Regions from separate parts of the Paenibacillus sp. LjRoot56 genome, predicted to be linked through region 2. Evidence: a T-box and tRNA genes for the amino acid it is inferred to sense, from the RefSeq annotation. Region 2 holds a T-box; the other regions hold tRNA genes.
What was found. The T-box of region 2 lies ahead of tyrS (tyrosine--tRNA ligase). A T-box ahead of a tRNA ligase gene usually reads a tRNA of that ligase, here a tRNA-Tyr.
Positions count from the first base shown of each region.

Region 1: it has a tRNA-Tyr gene. The T-box ahead of tyrS (tyrosine--tRNA ligase) is inferred to sense a tRNA for this amino acid. The anticodon was not compared.
Region 3: it has a tRNA-Tyr gene. The T-box ahead of tyrS (tyrosine--tRNA ligase) is inferred to sense a tRNA for this amino acid. The anticodon was not compared.

Region 1 is NZ_CAXURV020000003.1:1,200,277-1,204,613, reverse strand. It holds rRNA gene ACSQ8O_RS24410 (23S ribosomal RNA) at 1-362, shown strand, start outside; rRNA gene rrf (5S ribosomal RNA) at 497-613, shown strand; tRNA gene ACSQ8O_RS24400 (tRNA-Ile) at 670-743, shown strand; tRNA gene ACSQ8O_RS24395 (tRNA-Met) at 793-866, shown strand; tRNA gene ACSQ8O_RS24390 (tRNA-Ser) at 878-969, shown strand; tRNA gene ACSQ8O_RS24385 (tRNA-Thr) at 988-1,063, shown strand; tRNA gene ACSQ8O_RS24380 (tRNA-Tyr) at 1,141-1,222, shown strand; tRNA gene ACSQ8O_RS24375 (tRNA-Gln) at 1,233-1,304, shown strand; gene ACSQ8O_RS24370 (cation diffusion facilitator family transporter) at 1,546-2,457, shown strand; partial or broken gene ACSQ8O_RS24365 (DoxX family membrane protein) at 2,535-3,055, shown strand; gene mobA (molybdenum cofactor guanylyltransferase) at 3,229-3,828, shown strand; gene ACSQ8O_RS24355 (cytochrome c oxidase subunit 2A) at 3,942-4,097, shown strand; gene ACSQ8O_RS24350 (cytochrome c oxidase subunit II) at 4,111-4,337, shown strand, end outside.
Region 2 is NZ_CAXURV020000001.1:2,049,276-2,053,612, reverse strand. It holds gene corA (magnesium/cobalt transporter CorA) at 1-527, shown strand, start outside; gene tyrS (tyrosine--tRNA ligase) at 615-1,871, opposite strand; T-box leader at 1,933-2,194, opposite strand; gene ACSQ8O_RS09200 (HRDC domain-containing protein) at 2,260-3,273, opposite strand; gene ACSQ8O_RS09195 (DUF3055 domain-containing protein) at 3,478-3,771, shown strand; gene ACSQ8O_RS09190 (hypothetical protein) at 3,824-4,135, shown strand; gene ACSQ8O_RS09185 (tagaturonate epimerase family protein) at 4,197-4,337, opposite strand, start outside.
Region 3 is NZ_CAXURV020000007.1:73,124-77,460, reverse strand. It holds rRNA gene ACSQ8O_RS34985 (23S ribosomal RNA) at 1-1,023, shown strand, start outside; rRNA gene rrf (5S ribosomal RNA) at 1,131-1,247, shown strand; tRNA gene ACSQ8O_RS34975 (tRNA-Tyr) at 1,337-1,418, shown strand; tRNA gene ACSQ8O_RS34970 (tRNA-Trp) at 1,431-1,504, shown strand; tRNA gene ACSQ8O_RS34965 (tRNA-Gln) at 1,515-1,589, shown strand; tRNA gene ACSQ8O_RS34960 (tRNA-Lys) at 1,606-1,681, shown strand; tRNA gene ACSQ8O_RS34955 (tRNA-Leu) at 1,701-1,780, shown strand; tRNA gene ACSQ8O_RS34950 (tRNA-Gly) at 1,823-1,894, shown strand; tRNA gene ACSQ8O_RS34945 (tRNA-Pro) at 1,904-1,977, shown strand; gene ACSQ8O_RS34940 (VOC family protein) at 2,188-2,610, shown strand; gene ACSQ8O_RS34935 (thioredoxin family protein) at 2,639-3,226, shown strand; gene tenA (thiaminase II) at 3,425-4,090, shown strand; gene ACSQ8O_RS34925 (hypothetical protein) at 4,195-4,337, shown strand, end outside.

The DNA.
Region 1 (4,337 bases), on a different contig from region 2:
AAGTAGGTCCCAAGGGTTGGGCTGTTCGCCCATTAAAGCGGTACGCGAGCTGGGTTCAGAACGTCGTGAGACAGTTCGGTCCCTATCTGTCGCGGGCGTAGGAAATTTGAGAGGAGCTGTCCTTAGTACGAGAGGACCGGGATGGACGTACCGCTGGTGTACCAGTTGTCTCGCCAGAGGCATCGCTGGGTAGCTATGTACGGAGGGGATAAGCGCTGAAAGCATCTAAGCGCGAAGCCCCCCTCAAGATGAGATTTCCCAGTATGTAAGACCCCTTGTAGACGACGAGGTTGATAGGTTCGAGGTGGAAGTGCGGTAACGTATGCAGCTGACGAATACTAATCGGTCGAGGGCTTAACCTAATCCCAACCAAGTGAAGATAAGCTTTGTAGCGAATTCCGACTACTTGATTGGGGCCCAGAAAATCCTAAGAACATCTAACTTTACGTTGAAGTTTCGTATCTAGTTTTCAAGGCGCAAACAAACGCTTTGACTGTTTGGTGATGATGGCGGAGGGGACCCACGCGTTCCCATCTCGAACACGACCGTTAAGCCCTCCAGCGTCGATGGTACTTGAACCGCAGGGTTCTGGGAGAGTAGAACGTTGCCAAGCAGAATACCCCTAGTGGGTATTTTTTTTGCCGCCTTTCGAGGAGTTAATGCAAATATGGGCCCTTAGCTCAGCTGGTTAGAGCGCACCCCTGATAAGGGTGAGGTCGGTGGTTCGAGTCCACTAGGGCCCACTTATTCCTTAGCAGCACGTTTTTATATATGATGATTGATAGACCATTTGGCGGCGTAGCTCAGCTGGCTAGAGCGTACGGTTCATACCCGTAAGGTCGGGGGTTCGAGCCCCTCTGCCGCTACTTATTATTTTGGAGAGATACCCAAGTGGCTATAAGGGGACCCTCTGCTAAGGGGTTAGACTGCGTAAGTGGTGCGAGGGTTCGAATCCCTCTCTCTCCGCCATCTGTATAAACGTAATAAGCCGTTGTAGCTCAACTGGTAGAGCAACTGACTTGTAATCAGTAGGTTGGGGGTTCAAGTCCTCTCGACGGCACCATATTACCCCAAAAAATGAAGTGAAGCCTTGTAGCAACACCGAATACTTTTTCGGGGCCCGGTAAAGCTTTTTAACGTGGAGGCTTAGTGAAGTGGCTAAACACGGCAGACTGTAAATCTGCTCTCTTCGAGTTCGGTGGTTCGAATCCATCAGCCTCCATCTCCTACAATGGGGATTAGCCAAGCGGTAAGGCAACGGACTTTGACTCCGTCATGCCAAGGTTCAAATCCTTGATCCCCAGTTCTTTTTTTCATAAGTCATTAGCTCAACTTGATAGATCACCCGTTGTACAAGTTGCAAACAATGAAGCCTTGATATAAGGCTTTTTTTTGTTTTTACTAATGGTTTTAAGTAGAAAACTTGAATCAAGCCTATACTTTTCACCTTATGCAAATTAGTTGTTTGGATCCTACTATTAAGGACTTGGACAACACTGTTTCTCTAGACCCACACGTATTATGTCGAGTATGATTGTCTTCGACATGGATAGTGAGGTGGGAACAATAGAAAATTTGTATGATGACATCAAGCAAGGTGAAAAAGGTGCTTGGTTAAGTATTATTACTTATATATGTTTATCAGCTTTAAAATTAACCATAGGGTACATAACCAAGTCCGAAGCGCTTTCCGCGGATGGTTTAAATAACGCTACAGACATTATTGCATCAATTGCTGTTTTAGTCGGGCTGAAAATATCACGAAAACCACCTGATAAAGACCATAGATACGGTCATTATCGAGCTGAGACGGTAGCCGCTTTAATCGCTTCTTTTATTATGTTTGCGGTAGGAATTCAGGTTCTCTATCAAGCATTTATTAAGTTTCGTTCTCCGAGTATCGAATCTCCCGATATGGTTGCCGCATGGACGGCTGTTTTTTGTGCGATTGTCATGTACGTTGTATATGTATACAATGTTCGTCTGGCAAGGAAAATAAATAGTAATGCCATGATGGCAGCAGCACAAGATAATCGATCGGATGCGTTTGTCAGTATTGGTGCCTTTATTGGTATTGTTGGTTCTCAATTTGGTCTACCTTGGCTGGATACATTAACAGCTTTACTTGTCGGAGTTATTATTTGTAAAACAGCGTGGGATATTTTCCGAGATTCTACTCATGCTCTTACGGATGGGTTTGATGATGCTGAGCTTCAAACCATTAAACAAACCATTCGTGACGTCCCCGGGGTGGAGAAGGTCATTGATATCAAAGCCCGTATCCATGGAAACAATAAACTAGTCGATGTGACCATTGGTGTAGACCATGAGCTTAACGTAAGCGAAAGCCATGACATTACCGAAAATATTGAAAATCGAATTCATGAACTTCATAACATATCGTATGTGCATATTCACATAGAACCTATTGAGGTATCAAGTAGTCAAGAAAAATAATCAGAGTGACTTATCTCACATACACGACCATTTCTTCGACCTATAATGAATTCATAAAGGACGAGGAGATGGTTGAAATGATGAAATGGGTAAGGGAAAATAATTACGCTGCAATACTTCTATCATTCGTTTATATGTTGGTTGGGAATGGATGATAGCGGGATGGCACAAAATTACAGGTGACAAAGCTTTCGACGCTGCAGGTTATCTGAAAGGGGCCATTGCCAAACCAGTTCTAGAAAGTGGTACGACGGATCTCGTTTATGCGAATTATGTGGCTTTCTTGAAAAATGTCGCGCTTCCGCATGTAGGATGGTTTAATGTGCTGGTTCCTTGGGGTGAACTCTTAGTTGGTGTGGGGTTACTGCTCGGTGCGTTGACAACGACAGCGATGTTCTTCGGCTTACTGATGAACTTCATGTATATGTTTGCCGGCACGGTTAGCTCGAATCCATGGTTAGTGCTCCTCGGGTTCATTATTTTAGCAGCTGGAGCGAATGCCGGGAAATTTGGTGTGGATCATTTGATTCTTCCGTACCTGCACAGATGGTTTGATAAGCTATTAGAGATATGTCATTTAAAGACGAAACTCAGATGAGCTCTGCTTCTGCTTCCATGTTAAATCGTTGATAAACCTATTCCTTTCTCCAGTTATTGAGAGGGGAATAGGTTTTTTTGTGTTTATTGCAGTGTGATATTTTTCACTTACAGTTGATCTTTTTTGGACTAAAGTGACAGGTACATGATGTAGAAAAAGGAGAAGTGATGGGTATGCTTTCAGGAGTTATTTTGGCTGGTGGAGCAAACCGTCGAATGAACGGAGAGCTGAAGGCATTGCTGCCATTTGGGGGAAAGCCGCTCATTGTCAGGCAGCTAGATTGTATGAGGGAAATATGTGATGAGTTGATTGTTGTAACGAATGATCCTAAACCTTATCTAAACATAGTAGATCGTTCGGTACGGATTATTACGGATTTTTTCAGGGGACATGGGTCGCTTGGAGGCATGCATGCCGCATTATCCCTATCTAAACATACTTCTGTCTGGGTCGTCGGGTGCGATATGCCCTTCATATCCAGCTCAGCTGCTGAATTGTTATTACAAAGAAAACAGGATGGATTTGAAGCCGTTGTCCCCTTGGTGGCAGGTAGGGTGCATCCCTTGCACGGTATTTATGATCGCGCTTGCGCGTCCCACATCGGACATCTCTTACAGCAAGGGCAAACCTCGGTATCCGCACTGCTGAACCATGTTTTTTGGAGTGAGCTAGGGGATCGTTTTTTGATTGAACATGGCATTGACTTGAGGTTTGTTTCTCAGATAAAGACGATGGAGGATTACGAGATCATGAAGCACATGGATATGCAATGAAAGTAACGAATTGTTCATGATTCCGATTGTTGATCGTGATAAAAGTCACTGTAAACGACGTGTTATTTTCTTAAAATAAGTGCAAGTCGTTTACATAGTAGGGGGTGATTGGTATGAATAGTCATCACAAGCATACACACGCATCTGAGCGAACAGAGCATAAGCCAGAGCCTTCCTTGCGGGGTACCTTTGCCTCGGTGTTGGTCGTAGGACTCTTCTTAGTAATCAGTTGGGTCGCGGTATTTCTTCTTTTTATATCTAGACAGTAAAGGGGATTAGAACATGCATATCCATAAACTCGAAAAAGTCTGGTTAACTATTGGGATCGTCATGTTGTTTGTCTTTCTAGGCGTGTTAGGGGTATCTGCATTCGCTATGGGAGCCAAGCCGCCAAGTGCGCACCATCATCAGATTGATCCTTCTAAGGTGTCGGAAACCGCGCCTTTCGATAAGCCAGGACTTCATCCAATCGGCAACAATGCCTATGAGGCGGTCATGACTGCATTTAC
Region 2 (4,337 bases):
TCGATAATTATGTGGCGGTCGGTGACCGAATTGAAGCCAAGATTGAGAAGTTGGAAGAAGATATTCTGATGGCGACGAAGAAGTCGCATTTGAATGAGATTATTGGTCTTCGTTCTGAAATTTTATGGCTGAAAAAGGTGCTCGTGCCTCAACGTGACGTCATTGGGACGCTCGGTAAAAAAGAGCTCCGATTGATCGATCATCAGCTTCAGAAGTATTTCGGCGACATTTATGAAAATGCCGTCAAAATCGTCGATACATTCGATACGCTGCGCGATCTGATGGGGAACTTACGAGAAGCTTATCAATCCAGTCTAGCGAACCGCGCCAATGATATCATGCGTGTGTTTACCGCGTTGACGACGATCTTCATGCCCTTGACATTCATTACCGGTGTTTTCGGGATGAATTTCGATAATATTCTCGGACTGCATCTAACCCCTCATGGGGATGAAATCGTGCTAGCCTTTATGGGCGTCCTCGGCATTGCCATGTATGTGCTGTTCCGCAAGAAAGAATGGCTGTGATCAACTCGGATCGATGTATAGATAAAGGGTGACTTCTAGCAGAAACGTAGGAATACTGCCTAGAAGTCACCCTTTTTGGCATTTAACCTAGGATAGCTTGATTCTAACAAATTTCCGTTTCCCGACTTGCAGAATATCGCCATCTACTGGCGTAATTTGCGCATGAATATCAGTCAGCTTCTGTTCGTTGATTTTCACAGCTCCTTGTTCTACGCTTCGCCTAGCTTCCCCATTTGACGCATGCAACGATAAGCTGACTAACAACTTGATAATGGACAAGCTTCCTGCTTCCAGATCGCTGCTGTCTAGGTTTACTTCCTCAATGTCATCTGGCAAACCGCGCTTTTGAAAAACAGTAATAAAATGCTGCTCCGCCTCCTCAGCCGCTTCCACACCGTGGTACATCTCAACATACAATTTCGCCAGCCTAAGCTTGGCATCTCTCGGATGGATCGTACCCGCTGCGAGCCCTTGCCGCAGCTCTTCGATTTCCTCATTCGACAAGGCTGTCGTTAACTCGAAATATTTGAGCATGAGCGTATCTGGAATGGACATGGTTTTACCGAAAATGTCATTCGGCTGCTCATCGATACCGATGTAGTTACGCAGGCTTTTACTCATCTTCTGAACGCCATCCAGTCCCTCGAGCAACGGCATCAGGATCGCCACCTGACCCTCTTTGATCTCATATGCCCCTTGCAGCGTGCGCCCCATCAAGATATTAAAAGTCTGATCGGTTCCACCGAGCTCAATATCACTTTCTAAAGAAACCGAGTCGTAGCCTTGCATAAGCGGGTAGAAAAATTCGTGCACATGTATCGGCTGATTCGCCGCATACCGCTTTGCAAAGTCATCTCTTTCTAGCATGCGAGCAACCGTCACTTTACCAGCAAGTCTTAGCACATCGTCAAAGCGCAGTTCACCTAACCAAGTGGAGTTATAGTAGAAGGATGTTTTGTTTAGATCCAACACCTTGGCTAGCTGGGTCTGGTACGTTTGCGCGTTATGCTTTACGTCTTCCTCCGAAAGCTGTTTACGTGTCTCGGATTTCCCTGTTGGATCGCCGATGCGTCCCGTGAAATCACCAATAATTAGCTGAACCTCATGTCCCAAGTCTTGGAATTGACGAAGTTTGTGCAGGACGACCGTATGTCCGATGTGGATATCCGGTGCAGATGGATCTAATCCTAGCTTTACTTTCAACGGTGTCCCTGTCACTACCGCCTTCATAATCTTTATCTTCAGCGCTTCTTCCGGCACGATTTCCGCAGCGCCTCGTTTGAGGATACTTAATTGATGCTCAACTTGTTGCTGCTGTTCCACAGTAAGCTTATCCCAAGACAACATACGATCCCTCCATTCGATTGGTTATAAAAGAAAACAAAAAAGACAACCTCAACGTCCACAAAGGGACGAGAGATTGTCTCGCGGTACCACCCTAATTAAAGAGATTGGTTGCACGCCTACAAGCATGCCACTTCTCTTTCACTTAGAAAATTAACGACAAATAGTTTGCCGGGTGTAAGCTACTAATGCTCGATAGAGCATATTCCCTCCACCAACTCAGAACTGTAATTCGGACAATATGCTTGCATCGGTTTGCACCTTCCACCGACTCTCTGCAGCAGCGGCATTTCTCCTACTTCGGGCTTCGCCCATGTTCGTCATCGCTTTGACGGATATTAGATTATTGACCATTTAATCATATCCCACATCCCTTTGTCAATGCACATTAACTAGCTGCTTGGATCGCATTTCTTTCCTTCTCTCTGCGAAAACGTAACCGAAGCAGACGCAGCCACTCATAAGCACGGTCGAGCTCTTTCCCCTTCAGTTCTTCCGTCCCGATGAGACTCTTGAGAACAGGCTTTAAATAGCGATCACCTTCAGATTCATATGCATTCCACGCTTTAATTTGCTCCTCCTCTGATATCGAAGATAGTTCAGCTTCCACGAGAGGATCCATATCGTAGCCTTCACGATCCAAATCTTCCACCCACAACAGCAATTCTCTCCGCGGCATCGTCAGATTCGCCTGAAGATCGGCCAAGCTCCCGCCTCCAGCAACGATTTCTAACAGCTTGCGTTTGCTGACTTCACGATCAAGCTCGATTCGCAGCTTCTGCTCCTTCTGAGCAAGGAGCCAACCCTCGAACTTCATCGTATCCACATAGTTGGCAACCCAATCCAACGGAAAACCGTTCGTGCGTGTGCACTCGCCTATCCGTCCAAGCAATTGATCGGCGTACTGTGCTGTTTTCTGCTCACCAAACCCAGGAATTTGTTGAAGCTCTTCCTTGGTCTGTGGCAAGAACACTGAAATCATCCGTAGGACACGGTTCGTTGCAAGGATATAGGGTGCCTTCTTCTCACGAGCAGCCTGCTCACGACGCCATGCACGCAGTGACTCGAACACCTCTTCATTCGGATTCTCCTCACAGTAATACGTTAGCATTTGTGTCATTTTCGCTTTACCTGACAGTCCTTGCGTAAGATCTAATTCCGTGTGTACCAACGGCCGGAAGCCGCTTCGAATTTTCTCACGCAAGCCTTGACGGAATGCAAATAGCATCTCATCCCAACTTATGCCTTGGAACCATTCGTCCTGCGTAAGCTTACCGGTCAAGTCAGGTTCACTCCAATACACACTCCAAATCCCTTGTTCTTCGACAATCGAAACCTGCGCGGAAATCACTTGCTGATCCCCCGAATTCTTCTCTAACGTGTTCAAAAATACAATGTTCATCTCTTTCCATGCCTCCAGACGTTTATATGAAATAGTGTGAGAAAAACGAAAAAGCACCTCTTCCGCCCGCTAGGCAGAAAAGGTGCTTCCCATTTCCAATATCCAAATCATACCATGTTTGACAGTTAGGCGCAAGAACCGTTTTGCCCCCAGACCCTTATCGGTTATAATAGACCCATACTAGAAAGAGAATGGAGGGCCCTCATGTCTGATTATGACTTTTTATATGATCATCAAGAAGAAACAACAACGCGTTTTGTCTGTTTCGTTGGCAATGCTTTACACCGTTTTGACCTCGCTATCATGACCACAACCCGTTATTATGGCAAGAAGCTGGTTATCGATTTGCAATCGGGCCGCAGTGCTGTTATTGGACCGGACGATTTGAATGAAGAAGGCTACCTCGAGCATGTGTTTAAGATCAACGAAGAACAAGCTCAAGAGCTTACCGAATTTTTATCCCAAATTATCGGTTCCATACATTTTACGGATATTTAAGGGATTGTCGGGGGACACTGGAAAAAGCAAAACCTGAAAAGGAGGCTTATCCATGCGTAAGAAGTCACCACACATCAACAATGTAGAGGGATTAGGCTTCCTCTCAGAAGACCGCCTCGCTGCGTACACAGACCTCAAGTCGGTAGAATCACAGCGTAATGACATGATCCCCGAGGAGTTTCCGGAAGGGCCCTATGGCACAAGTATGATGTCAGAATCCCTTGGGAAAAGCACCCCTTGGCGAGAGGATCAACGCCCTACCAATCGTTTTGCTTACGAGAATCGTGAGCTGCACGAAGGTATTACAAGAGACTATCCTGGAGCAGATGATGCAATAGGAGAGTCTACCGAGGGCTTGTCCTAGGTAAGTGAGAAACGCCACGAACACCCGTTAAAGGGATGTTCGTGGCGTTTTTAGTTGTTGATTATTTGCCCAGCAACTCCAAGTGTCTGCCAATATGATGACGAAGTCCTTCAGCAAAGGTATCTTCTTGATCAGCCAATGTTTGGAAGAACTCGTCTGCAAATGTGCGGCTTCCGTCTTCATTTTTCGCTTGAAGAAGCAA
Region 3 (4,337 bases), on a different contig from region 2:
CAACCCGAAGCTATGAATTGAAGCCCCAGTAAACGGCGGCCGTAACTATAACGGTCCTAAGGTAGCGAAATTCCTTGTCAGGTAAATTCTGACCCGCACGAATGGCGTAACGACTTGGGCGCTGTCTCAACGAGAGATCCGGTGAAATTTTAATACCTGTGAAGATGCAGGTTACCCGCGACAAGACGGAAAGACCCCATGGAGCTTTACTGCAGCTTGATATTGGACTTTGGTACGATCTGTACAGGATAGGTGGGAGCCTTTGAAGCCTGAGCGCCAGCTTGGGTGGAGGCATCGTTGGGATACCACCCTGATCGTATCGGAGTTCTAACCTGGTACCGTGATCCGGTATGGGGACAGTGTCAGGTGGGCAGTTTGACTGGGGCGGTCGCCTCCTAAAATGTAACGGAGGCGTTTAAAGGTTCCCTCAGAATGGTTGGAAATCATTCGCAGAGTGCAAAGGCATAAGGGAGCTTGACTGCGAGACCTACAAGTCGAGCAGGGACGAAAGTCGGACTTAGTGATCCGGTGGTACCGAATGGAAGGGCCATCGCTCAACGGATAAAAGCTACCCTGGGGATAACAGGCTTATCTCCCCCAAGAGTCCACATCGACGGGGAGGTTTGGCACCTCGATGTCGGCTCATCGCATCCTGGGGCTGAAGTAGGTCCCAAGGGTTGGGCTGTTCGCCCATTAAAGCGGTACGCGAGCTGGGTTCAGAACGTCGTGAGACAGTTCGGTCCCTATCTGTCGCGGGCGTAGGAAATTTGAGAGGAGCTGTCCTTAGTACGAGAGGACCGGGATGGACGTACCGCTGGTGTACCAGTTGTCTCGCCAGAGGCATCGCTGGGTAGCTATGTACGGAGGGGATAAGCGCTGAAAGCATCTAAGCGCGAAGCCCCCCTCAAGATGAGATTTCCCAGTATGTAAGACCCCTTGTAGACGACGAGGTTGATAGGTTCGAGGTGGAAGTGCGGCAACGTATGCAGCTGACGAATACTAATCGGTCGAGGGCTTAACCATATATAGGGATCTTTGACGTAAGTCAAAGTCTCTCAGATATCCTAAGTAAGAACTTTACGTTGAAGTTTCGTATCTAGTTTTCAAGGCGCAAACAAACGCTTTGACTGTTTGGTGATGATGGCGGAAGGGACCCACGCGTTCCCATCTCGAACACGACCGTTAAGCCTTCCAGCGTCGATGGTACTTGAACCGCAGGGTTCTGGGAGAGTAGAACGTTGCCAAGCAGATACCTAATATAGGGATCTTTAATCGAAGATTAAAGTCTCTCTGCATGGGTATTTTTTTTGTCTAGTAAGATTTGATTTGCCTTTATGGAGGCTTAGTGAAGTGGCTAAACACGGCAGACTGTAAATCTGCTCTCTTCGAGTTCGGTGGTTCGAATCCATCAGCCTCCATATACCTTATTTAGGGGCATAGTTTAAGGGTAGAACAAAGGTCTCCAAAACCTTTGGTGTGGGTTCAATTCCTGCTGCCCCTGCCAATAAGATCAATGGGGATTAGCCAAGCGGTAAGGCAACGGACTTTGACTCCGTCATGCCAAGGTTCAAATCCTTGATCCCCAGCCATTTTTTCACAACACATGAGTCATTAGCTCAGTTGGTAGAGCACCTGACTTTTAATCAGGGTGTCGTAGGTTCGAATCCTACATGACTCACCATTTGCCTTATTTACAGCATGCGCGTATGGCGGAATTGGCAGACGCACTAGACTTAGGATCTAGCGGGCGACCGTGGGGGTTCAAGTCCCTCTACGCGCATCATCGTCCCTAGGTTGCTTCATGCAGCTTAGGGACCCCTATGCGGAAGTGGCTCAGCGGTAGAGCATCGCCTTGCCAAGGCGAGGGTCGCGGGTTCGATCCCCGTCTTCCGCTTTTTATCTTCGGGACGTAGCTCAGCTTGGTAGAGCACCTGCTTTGGGAGCAGGGGGTCGCATGTTCAAATCGTGTCGTCCCGATATCAACCACAGTTCTTCATCAAGTGATGAAGGATTGTGGTTTTTTGTTGTGATCATTTTGTTTTTGACCGAAGTGTTGCAGTCATTCTTACTTCACATAGAGTTACCCTTGGTTACTTAGTTACCTTGATGTAACTCATTTTCTAACCACGCCTGTTCGAGTATACTGGAAATGAAGTAAAAGTATGAATTCTAAGGAGGCTAAAGTAAGTGGGTACGAATGCGAAAATAGGCGGCGGCGGTTTCCATCACGTTGCACTCAGAGCGAATGATTTTGACGCGACAGTCAAGTTTTATACAGAAGGTTTAGGCTTTGTAGAGAAGAATAACTGGGGCGAAGGGAATAAGCGCGCGGTCCTGTTAGACTCTGGCGATGGGAATTATATGGAGGTTTTTGCTGGAGGAACAGGTGAGCAAATTCCAGAAGGCTATTTCTTTCATGTTGCTTTACGTAGTAATGATGTAGATGGAGCAGTTGCAGCAGCAGTTGCTGCCGGAGCTATCGTTACGGTAGAGCCGAAAGACGTGATCCTAGGCGTGAACCCGCCAACACCTGTGCGTATTGCATTTATCAAAGGACTAAATGGTGAAATTATTGAGTTTTTCCAAAGCACTGGGGAGAACCAACTATAATTTATCAGGGATGAGAGGGGCATGTGACATGGCTTATACCTTTACTTTATCGCTCGGAGATGAAGCGCCTGATTTTTCATTACCAGCTACGGATGGACAAACATACGCGTTGAAGGATTTTAACGATGCGAAAACGCTCGTTATCTTTTTTACTTGCAACCATTGCCCTTATGTGATCGGTTCTAATGAAGTAACACGCGAAACGGCCAATCGGTATAAAGATAAGGGTGTACAGTTCGTTGGTATCAACGCCAACAGTGTGAACACCAAGCCAGAAGATTCCTTTGATCATATGGTATCGCACATGGAGGAGCATCAATATCCATGGACGTACCTGAGAGACGAAACCCAAGAAACGGCATTAGCCTATGGTGCATTAAGAACGCCGCATTTTTATGTCTTTGATGAAAATCGCAGATTAGCTTACACGGGACGTGGCGTAGATAATCCTAAGGATGCATCAAAAATCACAATAAATAATTTAGATATCGCGTTAGAAGAGCTGACCTCTGGTCAAGCGATTACACTACCGTTGACGAACCCACTTGGCTGTAATGTAAAATGGGACGGTAAGGATGCGCATTGGATGCCTGCTGATGCGTGTGACTTGGTATAGCATACTTCTGTTAGTATACATATCTCACAAAATTGAAAGCAATGAGCCTCCATACCGTGGAGGTTCATTTTTTGTATGCTACCTATTCATTCCTAGTAACTAAGTTAAAATATGGTAAAATAATAGAGTTCACCAAATCTACTAACAGTAACACACTCATCTATTCAGTATACAATCACATGCCAAAGGAGAATCATAATGTCCTTTACACAGCATTTAGTCCAGAAATATCAGCACGAATGGCGCCAAACCCAGCAACATCCCTTTGTTCAAGAATTAGGTCGGGGAACCCTAGACCGCAATAAATTCAGGTTCTACATGATCCAAGACTATTTATATTTAATTGATTATGCCAAATTGTTCGCATTAGGAGCTGTCAAGGCTCCAGATCTCACAACGATGAGTGAGTTCTCAGCGTCACTAAGTAACATTTTGCATGAAGAAATGGGCATTCATCGTTCCTACGCAGCTCGCTTCGGTATCACCAGGGAAGAATTGGAGCAGGCAGAACCTTCCCCAATTACACTCGCTTATTCGCATTACATGTTGCATGTAGCACAGAATGGCGGATTAGCGGAGTTAACAGCAGCATTACTTCCTTGTATGTGGAGTTACTGGGAGATCGGCCGCATGTTGAAGAAGTTCCCAGGTGCAGTGGATCATCCTGATTATGGTGAATGGGTGAGGGGATACAGCTCAGAGGAGTTCGGTAAACATGCACAATGGTGCATAAATTTAATGGATCGACTAGCCTTAGGGAAATCGGAAAGTGAATTAGCACGATTAGAAACTATTTTTTTGAATACGACTCGCTACGAAACGTTGTTCTGGGAAATGTCGTACCAACAACAGATGTGGCTGTAATTTCTGACACAAGTGCCAATGAAACGCATTCATAAGAGTCAATAGAACGAATATACATATACGGAAATCATCAAAAGTTGGTTATCAACTGGGAGGTGTTTCGTATGATTTATTGGATTTTGGCTGTGATTGTTGTGGTCGTTGGTGCGCTGGTCATCCTGAGTGTAAGAAGAAGTAAATCCAAAGCGCCTGCTGAAGTGAAAACGCACAAGCCCTGCTCTTACTGCAACGAGGAAATCGCTATTGA